Linked DNA regions of Methanococcoides sp. AM1. The main gene of each other region encodes a partner of the protein of the gene in region 2 in a complex. Links are inferred from orthologs where the notes say so. Each region holds a gene or a part of one and is shown on either strand. Other genes may lie near its edges.

Region 1 (4,236 bases), on a different replicon or contig from region 2:
CCACCGAAGTGGTCTTCGAGTGCTGTTGGGTACTTCTCGTAGTTCTCGATACCGTAGATCGTGGACTCTGTTGCGATGTCCTTGACAACATCCATTGTTGCCTTGACCTTGTTGTCGGTACCCTTGTTTGCTGCACCATCGTACTTGTCGTTGATGTAGTCAACGTTGTAGTACAGGTTATCGTCAAGGATGTTGTTGGTGTATGCAGCGGTTGCATACTGTGTGAATCCGACACCACCAGACATGTAGGAACCAAGCCAGATCTGATCGTAGAGCATACATCCTGCACCTACTACCTCGAGAGCTACGTGTGCTGGGTCTTCTGCGTCGACACGGCTTGTCTGAACGATATCAGCCATGTGACCGAAGGAAATTCCACCAGGCTCGTTTGGACCACGTGCACGTCTTGCTGGAAGCATATCTCCCATTGAGATTACACCAGCGTGCTTTGCTGCATATGAAAGGTCAGCTACTGCTGCTTCACCAGCACACATGTTGTATGCTGCGATGAAGGACATACCGACCTGCATTGCCATCCACCTTGAGGTCTGTGCACCATCTGTTGTTCTGCTTACAACGGTTGGGATGTGTGCTGCCTGCCAGGTTGTCTTTCCGATAGCTGCTTTGAGTGCTTCTGCCTGCTCTTCTGGGAACTGCTTGTTGATGTCGATGAGGAACTGGTCATCGATCTCATCTGCAAGTTCGTCGTCACCGGTGAAGATCTTACAGTAACAGTCATCTACAAGAGCTGGGTGTGTTTCGACCATGTGCTCCTGAACAACTGCTCCACCAGGGAGTGCGTGGTTGAGCACTTCAAGGTAGTGGTTGATGGTTTCTGGTGTGACTTCTATACCGAGACGCTTCTCGAGTGTCTCGTGAGCCATGTCCATACCGACGATTGTGGTTCTTCTGATGTCATCCCACATCTGCTGCATTGCAGCGTTGTTGACGTAGTGGAGGTCATCGGACTCGACCATGATGTCAGTGCCGGAAATGAAGGATGGTGTGAGTGCTCTCTGACCGAGTGGTATACCACCACAGTGCATCATTGGGTTGTAACCAACGAGTCCCCTCGCTGCAGCCATATCCTGGCCAGCTTTCTTCATCTCGACCTTTCTTGGGTTCTGGTCAACACCAAGACGGTAGTATGTCACTTTCTTGTCAGTGATCTCTCCGCCTTCCATCTTGTTGTCGCCGTGTTCTTTTGTGAATTTGATTTCCAAATCTTTCTGGAACAATCTCTTTCTATCATCTGCCATTTATCTCACCTCGATTACTCTGGCTTGAATCCATATGCGGTTCTCTTCTCAAATATTGTGTGGACCCATTCGATGACCTCTGCGTCATCTCTGAATGCGACATTGTCCACACGGTAGATTGTGGTTCTCTTGGCAGCCTCGTCCTCTGACATTGGCTTTCCAAAGTCGACCTTCTTGTCGATTGCCCTTCCTACCTGGTCCTTGTGCATGATAACTACGCCATTCTCAAGGCGGCATCTGTCGAGCATGTCGAACATAATTCCATCTTCTGGGAGACGGAGTGAGTGACCGTGGACAGTTGCGCCACGAAGGCTTGCAAGTGCTGGACAGGTCATTTCTGTCTCGAGCTGGAACTTTGCGATCTCTTCCATGTCTCTCTCACGAGCTTCAACGACCTGACGACCGGAAAGTGTACCTGGGTCGACACCTCTGTAGTTGATTGCTGCTGCGTAGGACCTGAAGTATGGTGTTGATGGTGCGTTGTACATTGAGTCAACGAACTGAACGTACCTTACCCTGTCACCGGCTTTTGCGCCTGGTGTTGGTTCGACCATTTCTCTGATTGAGCATTCTGGTTCACCCATCTCAGCGAGTGGTGGGTGTGTGCTTGGGTAGTCACTACCTGGTGCACGGTGTCCGAGTACTAATGTAAGATCGTCGTCAGAGACTTCCCTGAGTTTTTCGACCTTTCCGGACATGTGCTTTCTTCTGTTTTCTGCAACGGATGTTGCACCTGGATAATATTGTGCTTCGTATGCCATATTATACACTCCTTAGTTATCAATAGATCTCATTGTGTTCTTTACGGATTTCACAAGTTCGTTCAACTTATCTCTTGAACATGATTCTCCTCTTGTGACTCCTGACACAATATCCATAACTTTTCCTTTTGTTAGGGTCTCGTTATTTTTAGGCTTCACAAATTTGGTCTTAATTCCTCCCTTGGCAAAATCCTCGAAGTCGACATTTGTCTGACAGACGATTATTGCCGGGACCTCTGCATCCTTTAGAATTTCTCTTACTTTTTTGACCACATGGTCTCGTATGTTCCCTGTATGGATAACTGCCAGCTTATGCCTTGATATCTGCGCAACTTCTTCAGGTGTTATCCCGAATGCGCCTGATCTCATTGGTGTATCAGGAATTCCTGATCCTGAGTTCAATACAAGGACACTGACTTGTATATCCTCCCTGCGCATACCGTATGTGAGTTCACATATCGGTTTTGTGATGTGACGTCTGCCGGGACTCATTGCGACGGTGATGACATCAGGGCGTCCGGTCTCGGAAAGAGTGCCGCGTTGTGCAAGCCCTCCACCGCGTCCCAGGCCCATTCCATGCCTGCAGTCTACAACTTGTGTTTCCCGGTCAAACATTTAACATCATTCCGCTGGATTTAAGGTACAAATACGATTACCCACTTTGCCTTTCGGATCTGCCAGTCCAAGGACTGTCGGATCTGCTCCAGGACCACGTTTTGCATAGTCGGAGACGGTCTGCTTTTTTTGTAAGAAAAGTCCTTCCCTGAACTCGAGTCCCATCGGGAGTATTCGCTCACAAACTTCCCTGATGTTGTCTCTTATTTCAGAGTTGAGGACTTCCAGCCTTATGCGGCCAACGATCACAGCCAAGCTAATGTCCGTTTCACCGATACTGATCGTGTCACTGAACTTATGGTTGACATCCTGTCCTGTCGCAGGACCGTATGGTACGGTCACTGGAAGTCTTGGGCCCTGTACGAATGCCCTTGTGATGCCTTCTATTTTGCTCAGTTCGACGAGTAGTTCCTGTGCGGTTTCCGGGCTGAGTAACCTTCGTGGAAATATCTCGATCTGTATGAGGTTCTCTGTGTTTGATGCAGAATCGACCATTATTGATTACCTTCAAGATCTGTTAGAGCTCTTTATTTAGAGTGCCCCTGCAACTGCTTTGATTGGCTCTCTGAATTCTTCGATTGAACCGAACACATTTCCGACAAGTCCTGATGTCTTCTCGATGGTGATCATCTGAGTACCTGCATCAAGTGAACATGCAGCGGATACACAAGGAATTGCGAATCCTCTGGAGTGTCTTGTTACAACGTGGTTACCATTGAAGATACCTGGTCCACCGCCACCATAGATTGAGTGGCTGAAGAAAGAGAATCCGACTCCAGTACCCTGTGCTCTACCCATGTCACAGCCTGGAAGACCTGTTTCCTTCTCGAGTATATCGTTGAAGTACAGGATGGTTGATGATACGTTCTGAGCTGCTCTGCCTGCTCCACAGTTTACGAGTGTAGCTGCGAGCTGACCGGCTGCTGCGCATGCGTTCCACATGGAAACGTCATTTGCTTTGTAGAAGTTGTATCCGGATGGTGCCTTGTGGTCTACCTCAATGATACCTGCTTCGATTGCTTTCTCGACAATGGTGTCGATGACTGTACCGACTGTACCGTTCTTGCCGTTCTCTTTGACAGTTTCGTAGACGAAGTTGTTAGCGTTAAGACCCTGATATGCGAATCCGAGTAACTGGTGTCTCTCGAATGAACCCACTGCGTTACCCATCTCGAACATACCTGCCTGCTCGTATATTGAGGAGAGTGCAGCAGCGTTGAGTGCCTTTCTGCCTGTGATAGCAGCGACGTGGTTGGTCATGATGTTCCTAAGTGAGAAACCGAGACCTTCATTCTGCTGTGGTATGCTGAGAATTGATGCAACGTTACCGCCGCTCATGTCCATGGTCTGTGGATAGCTACCCCAGACAGCACCCTTTACGAGTGGTGCATCGAACATGTCGGTGTTGTATGTATCAATGATGGTCTGTACAACAGCTGCTGCACTTACTGTACTTCCTGAAACGAAGTCAGCACCAGCGTCTGTCCTTGCGCTTGGAACCTGCACAAGAAGCTGTTTTCCGCCACCGATCACTTTTACGTTTGTGTCGTCGTCGTCGCTTACCTTTACAAGGTTTGCAACAGACTCTGCGATAGCATCTG
Region 2 (4,254 bases):
AACCATCACAAGTGAAAATACAATGTCCCGAGTATCCATCATTTTACCTCATTTACAAATGCTTGCAGCAATATTTTGCTGATGATACGTATTATAATTCTTACATACTATTAAATACTGTGCAGATATTTAGAATTCCAGAGAAATTTTGATAGAAAGGGAGCATTTATTGTGAGTTCTGAAAAAGACACATTCAGGGATTACCTCCCAATGTTAGTAATGGCTGGATTGATACTGGTGATACAGTCCTTAGCACTTTTCCTGGCATCCCCTATGGATGAACTGGGGATGAGGGCTGTGGAAAATCCCGAATCCACTGCAAATTCATTGTATTACATCGGATTTATTCTCGTATTCACGTTCCTGCTGCTTATGGCCATTAAAAGGAACATGAAATGGGTCATACAACTCACAATACTTCTTGCGGTGGCAGCAACCGTCTATTATGGATTTTATCCAATGTTCTTCATTCTCGGATTCAACGAGGCAATGAGCAATGCCATAGCTATTCCACTTGCAATAGCCCTGACAGCACTTCTTTACAAGTACCCTGAATGGTATGTCATCGACATTACAGGCATTATAATCGCAGCCGCCGCAAGCTCAATTTTCGGAATATCGTTCGGGATAGCACCCGCCATAGTGCTTCTGAGCCTGCTGGCAATATACGATGCCATTTCCGTTTACAAGACAAAGCACATGATAGCTCTTGCAGAAGGAGTGATGGACCTGAAACTGCCCATCCTGTTTGTCATCCCAAAGAAACTGAACTATTCTTTCATAAAAGACAGCCTTAAAGCAGAAGGTGAAAGGGATGCATTCTTCATGGGTCTGGGGGATGCGGTCATGCCCACAGTTCTTGTTGTATCAGCAAATGTGTTCATCGAGCATACCGGATTTATCTCATATCCTGCCCTTGGAGCAATGGCAGGCACAATTATAGGGTTCTTTGCACTGACCATCTTCGTCATGAAAGGAAAGCCACAGGCAGGACTGCCATTCCTAAATGGAGGAGTTATCCTTGGATACATTGCAGGCGCTCTTCTCTCAGGAACACCAATTCTTGGATAAGAAATAAAGGATAAGATAAAAAAATAGAAATAACGAAAAGTGATGCCAAATGCCAAAGTAGACATCACTAATTGTTGAGACTCATTTTTTGTTCAGGATATTATTGACAGTTAATCTTCATTGTTGACCTTACCGCCATTGTCATTATTACCAGGAGCGATGTTACAGACATCACATTCCTCTTCGGCATCAGGTTTCGAGCCATTGAACTCAAGATCAAGAGCCCTGGTACCTTCTGCAAGAACAGAGGCATTTGACATTGCACCACCGATCAGGACAGCATCGAAGATCTCTTCTTTTGTCAGACCGAGCCTGTGTGCCACACGGATATGCATCTTCATGCAGTGATCACAGCGAATAGCTGAAGAAACACCGATACATATCAGTTCGATGGTCTTGGGATCAAGTCTTTCGAATTCCCTCATGATGGAATTGTCATACATCACTTTTGGTATCAGAAGGTCAGGCATATCCTTCATGAAGTTCAGGATATATGGTATCTCACCATACCTTTCTTTAACCCCTTCCAGTATTTCTGAAACCGCCTCATCAGGCTCCTTTTCCACGATCTCTCTGATCTTTTCGATCTCCATAATGATCCTCACTAATTTACTAATATTATTAAATTTTTGATCCTACCTCAGACCTGCGTTTGATCTTTATAAGGACATAATCTTTCATCTTTGAAGGCATTATATCAGCAATATCCGAAAGCCTGAAGCCTTCATCGAACTCGATATTACCAATAGCTTCATGATATTCATCAAAAGGCAACTTGACCCTCATCCCATCGAGCTGAAGTGTGATCGGTGCAGGGGTCAGAACATCATGGATATCAGGAATCTGCTCCTGTACCTCTTTCATCAGCCTTGCAGGAAGAACAACAAGCGGATCTTTTGAGATCCTTTCCCTCTTGAGATTTATCATCTCACCGACCTTTTCATTAAGCACGTCCATTGCATCAAGTTCAGGACCTTTCCTCATCCTGTGAGCAACACGACCAATGCATCCCACATACATATCACACCCGGGAACATCGCCAGTTTCAAGGTCCGGGCCACCAGTAACTATTATTGGAATATCGATCCCTTCAAAGAGCTTTGGCTTCTTGTTGATAATGCAATCCTTGAAAGTACCAAAAGAGAACACTGCAACATCATGCTCGTTGATAAGTCTCCTCTCGTAGTCTGCAGAAAGTGCTACCCGTCTTCCCATCCCCCTTGCAAGGCCTATCATGTTGGTGTTCGCACCTCCACGACGCAGGTACTCCGCAATATCACATGCTGAGTGCGGAAGATGATGTGAAGCAAGGGTCGGGGACACCACTGCGATCTCGGTACCTGTCAGAGGTGCAGGAGTAAGTTTTCCCAGCAACTTATTGCAAAGCTCTTCCACAAGAGGAACATCTTTTTTCGGGATAAGCATTACAAGGGTCACTTCTGTGGAAGCAGGTGTCTTTTGCACAAGATAACCACCAAGGTCTTCCAGCAACTCGAGAATCAGACTGTGTTTGTGGATACCGCCTTCATAGATATATGGTTCAAGCACTGCTGCCATTAACATCATCTCCTGTCAGATCTTCAAGCATTACACGAGCCTCATCTATCCATTCCTGTTGCATAGTATCCTCAGATGCCACAAATATGAACCTGCCATTATCAAAAGAGTGATAACGTATCCTGAACCCCTCGGGAGTGGCACGTATTGCCATATCCGCAAGCCTTTCACGAAGAGATTTTTCCGGATCATCCACAACGATATCACCGATGGAATCTTCGGCTGCTTTCAGGTCATCAGAGATCACCTCGATCAGATTCCTCTGGGGCTGTATGACATTCGCCCTTCCAAATTGTGCCCATAGTTTTTCGAGGAATTGAGGGATCGTCTTCTCATCCGTTACAGTGATGATCACTTTTGATCCGGGCCTGTCTATCTCAGTATCAGAGATCTCCTTCGCCTTTATAGGTGGAAGGCCTCTACGAAGGATGAGGGCCATCATGAACAATGAATCCTCAGGCCTTATCCTCACTTTTATCCTTCCGATGGTCCTCACAAAAGCAAGCTCGGAAATAACATCCTTCATGATGCTTTCGTATGCTTTTGCCTCAGAAGGCTCGGTAGTCTCTACAATGAATATCTCAAGGGGTTCCATGAAGATCACCCCTTTACAAAACCGGATGCAAGAAGTGCTGCACCCACAGCACCGATAAGCTGCGAATGTGGAGGCACGAGCACATCGATCTTCAAGAGATCGCCAAGGGCCTTTGGAACACCTGCAATAAGAGAAGAACCGCCCACAAGGATGAGTGGTTCCTTAACTTCCACTTCCTGAAGCTGCTGTTCAAATATCTGCTCCACCACGCTATGGCAGGCTGCAGCGGCTACATCCTCAGGGATCGAGCCTTTTGCAAGGGAGTTCACAAGGGACTGGATACCGAAAACAATACAGTAACTGTTCATCTCCACGTTCTTTTCCATACCCCGCACAGCAAGGTCACCAAGTTCTGTGATCTCAACACCAAGACGTTTAGAGGTCATCTCGAGGAAACGACCGGAAGCACCGGCACAGATACCGCCCATTGTGAACATTCCGGGAATGCCATCCTGTACGGATATGGCCTTGTTGTCCATTCCGCCAATATCGATGACTGTTGCACTGCCCTGTTGCTTGCCTGCAAGATAGACGGCGCCTTTTGAGTTTACAGTGATCTCTTCCTGCACAAGGTCAGCATTGAAATGCTCACCTATCAGGAAACGACCGTATCCTGTAGTGCCTATTGCCTGGATATCCTCCCTCTTCAATCCTGCCTGGTCCAGTGCCTGCTGCAGAGCAGTATCAGCACTTTCAAGGACCTTGATGGTCGGGACCCAGCCCTCACCGATGATCTTATCGTCCTTCATCACAACTGCCTTGGTTGTGGTAGAACCGGAATCGATTCCGGCAGTAATGCCAACCTGATGTTCTCTTGCAAGTAAGTGCTTCCTTCTCGCAATGGTGGTCAGTGCTTCCAGACGGGTCAGCAGAGTAGCTGCCGTGGTACGTTCCGTAAATGAATAACTGATGACAGGAAGACCTGAGTTCTGGAAAATATACCTGCGTATCTCGTTCCTGACAATAGCAGCTTCTGCACAGCGGAAACATGATGTTACGAACACACCATCCACCTTGGCAACGCCTTCAAC

The links. The genes of interacting proteins can lie anywhere in the genome.
Region 1: the proteins of E7X57_RS03175 (region 2) and mcrC are in contact, whole or in part, in a cryo-EM structure (PDB 9H1L), measured with the Methanococcus maripaludis proteins. The link is inferred for Methanococcoides sp. AM1 from one-to-one orthologs. Residues at the interface, in WP_011170365.1 of Methanococcus maripaludis: Arg6, Glu8, Gln30, His32, Val33, Met34, Gln35, Tyr39, Leu80, Ser81, Arg82, Leu85, Pro86, His87, Cys90, Asp91, Ser93, Glu94, Arg97, Lys98, Lys102, Pro103, Asn104, Met105, Ile106, Gly107, Ala109, His110, Lys122, Glu123; in WP_011171501.1 of Methanococcus maripaludis: Arg5, Lys6, Glu7, Gln8, Ile9, Val10, Asp11, Cys12, Arg13, Ala14, Val15, Met16, Gly17, Gly19, Glu20, Gly22, Gly23, Leu24, Gln26, Arg27, Gly28, Thr29, Phe30, Ala31, Glu32, Leu34, Asn36, Thr51, Tyr59, Arg62.

What each region holds. Positions count from the first base shown.
Region 1 is NZ_CAAGSW010000006.1:90,941-95,176, reverse strand. What follows is about bases 835-3,789. They hold mcrC (methyl-coenzyme M reductase I operon protein C), read right to left. Parts: upstream 2,636-3,789; coding sequence 2,033-2,635; downstream 835-2,032. Other genes in these bases: mcrB (coenzyme-B sulfoethylthiotransferase subunit beta), read right to left, coding at 3,167-3,789; mcrD (methyl-coenzyme M reductase operon protein D), read right to left, coding at 2,642-3,130; mcrG (coenzyme-B sulfoethylthiotransferase subunit gamma), read right to left, coding at 1,274-2,020; mcrA (coenzyme-B sulfoethylthiotransferase subunit alpha), read right to left, coding at 835-1,259. Also shown: more of mcrA, read right to left, coding at 1-834; more of mcrB, read right to left, coding at 3,790-4,236.
Region 2 is NZ_CAAGSW010000002.1:93,347-97,600, reverse strand. Bases 661-3,633 are described here. They hold E7X57_RS03175 (methanogenesis marker 7 protein), read right to left. Parts: upstream 2,629-3,633; coding sequence 1,693-2,628; downstream 661-1,692. Other genes in these bases: E7X57_RS03165 (methanogenesis marker 15 protein), read right to left, coding at 3,229-3,633; E7X57_RS03170 (methanogenesis marker 17 protein), read right to left, coding at 2,612-3,223; E7X57_RS03180 (carboxymuconolactone decarboxylase family protein), read right to left, coding at 1,182-1,664; E7X57_RS03185 (presenilin family intramembrane aspartyl protease PSH), read left to right, coding at 661-1,071. Outside these bases: E7X57_RS03190 (hypothetical protein), read right to left, coding at 1-39; more of E7X57_RS03185, read left to right, coding at 172-660; more of E7X57_RS03165, read right to left, coding at 3,634-4,254.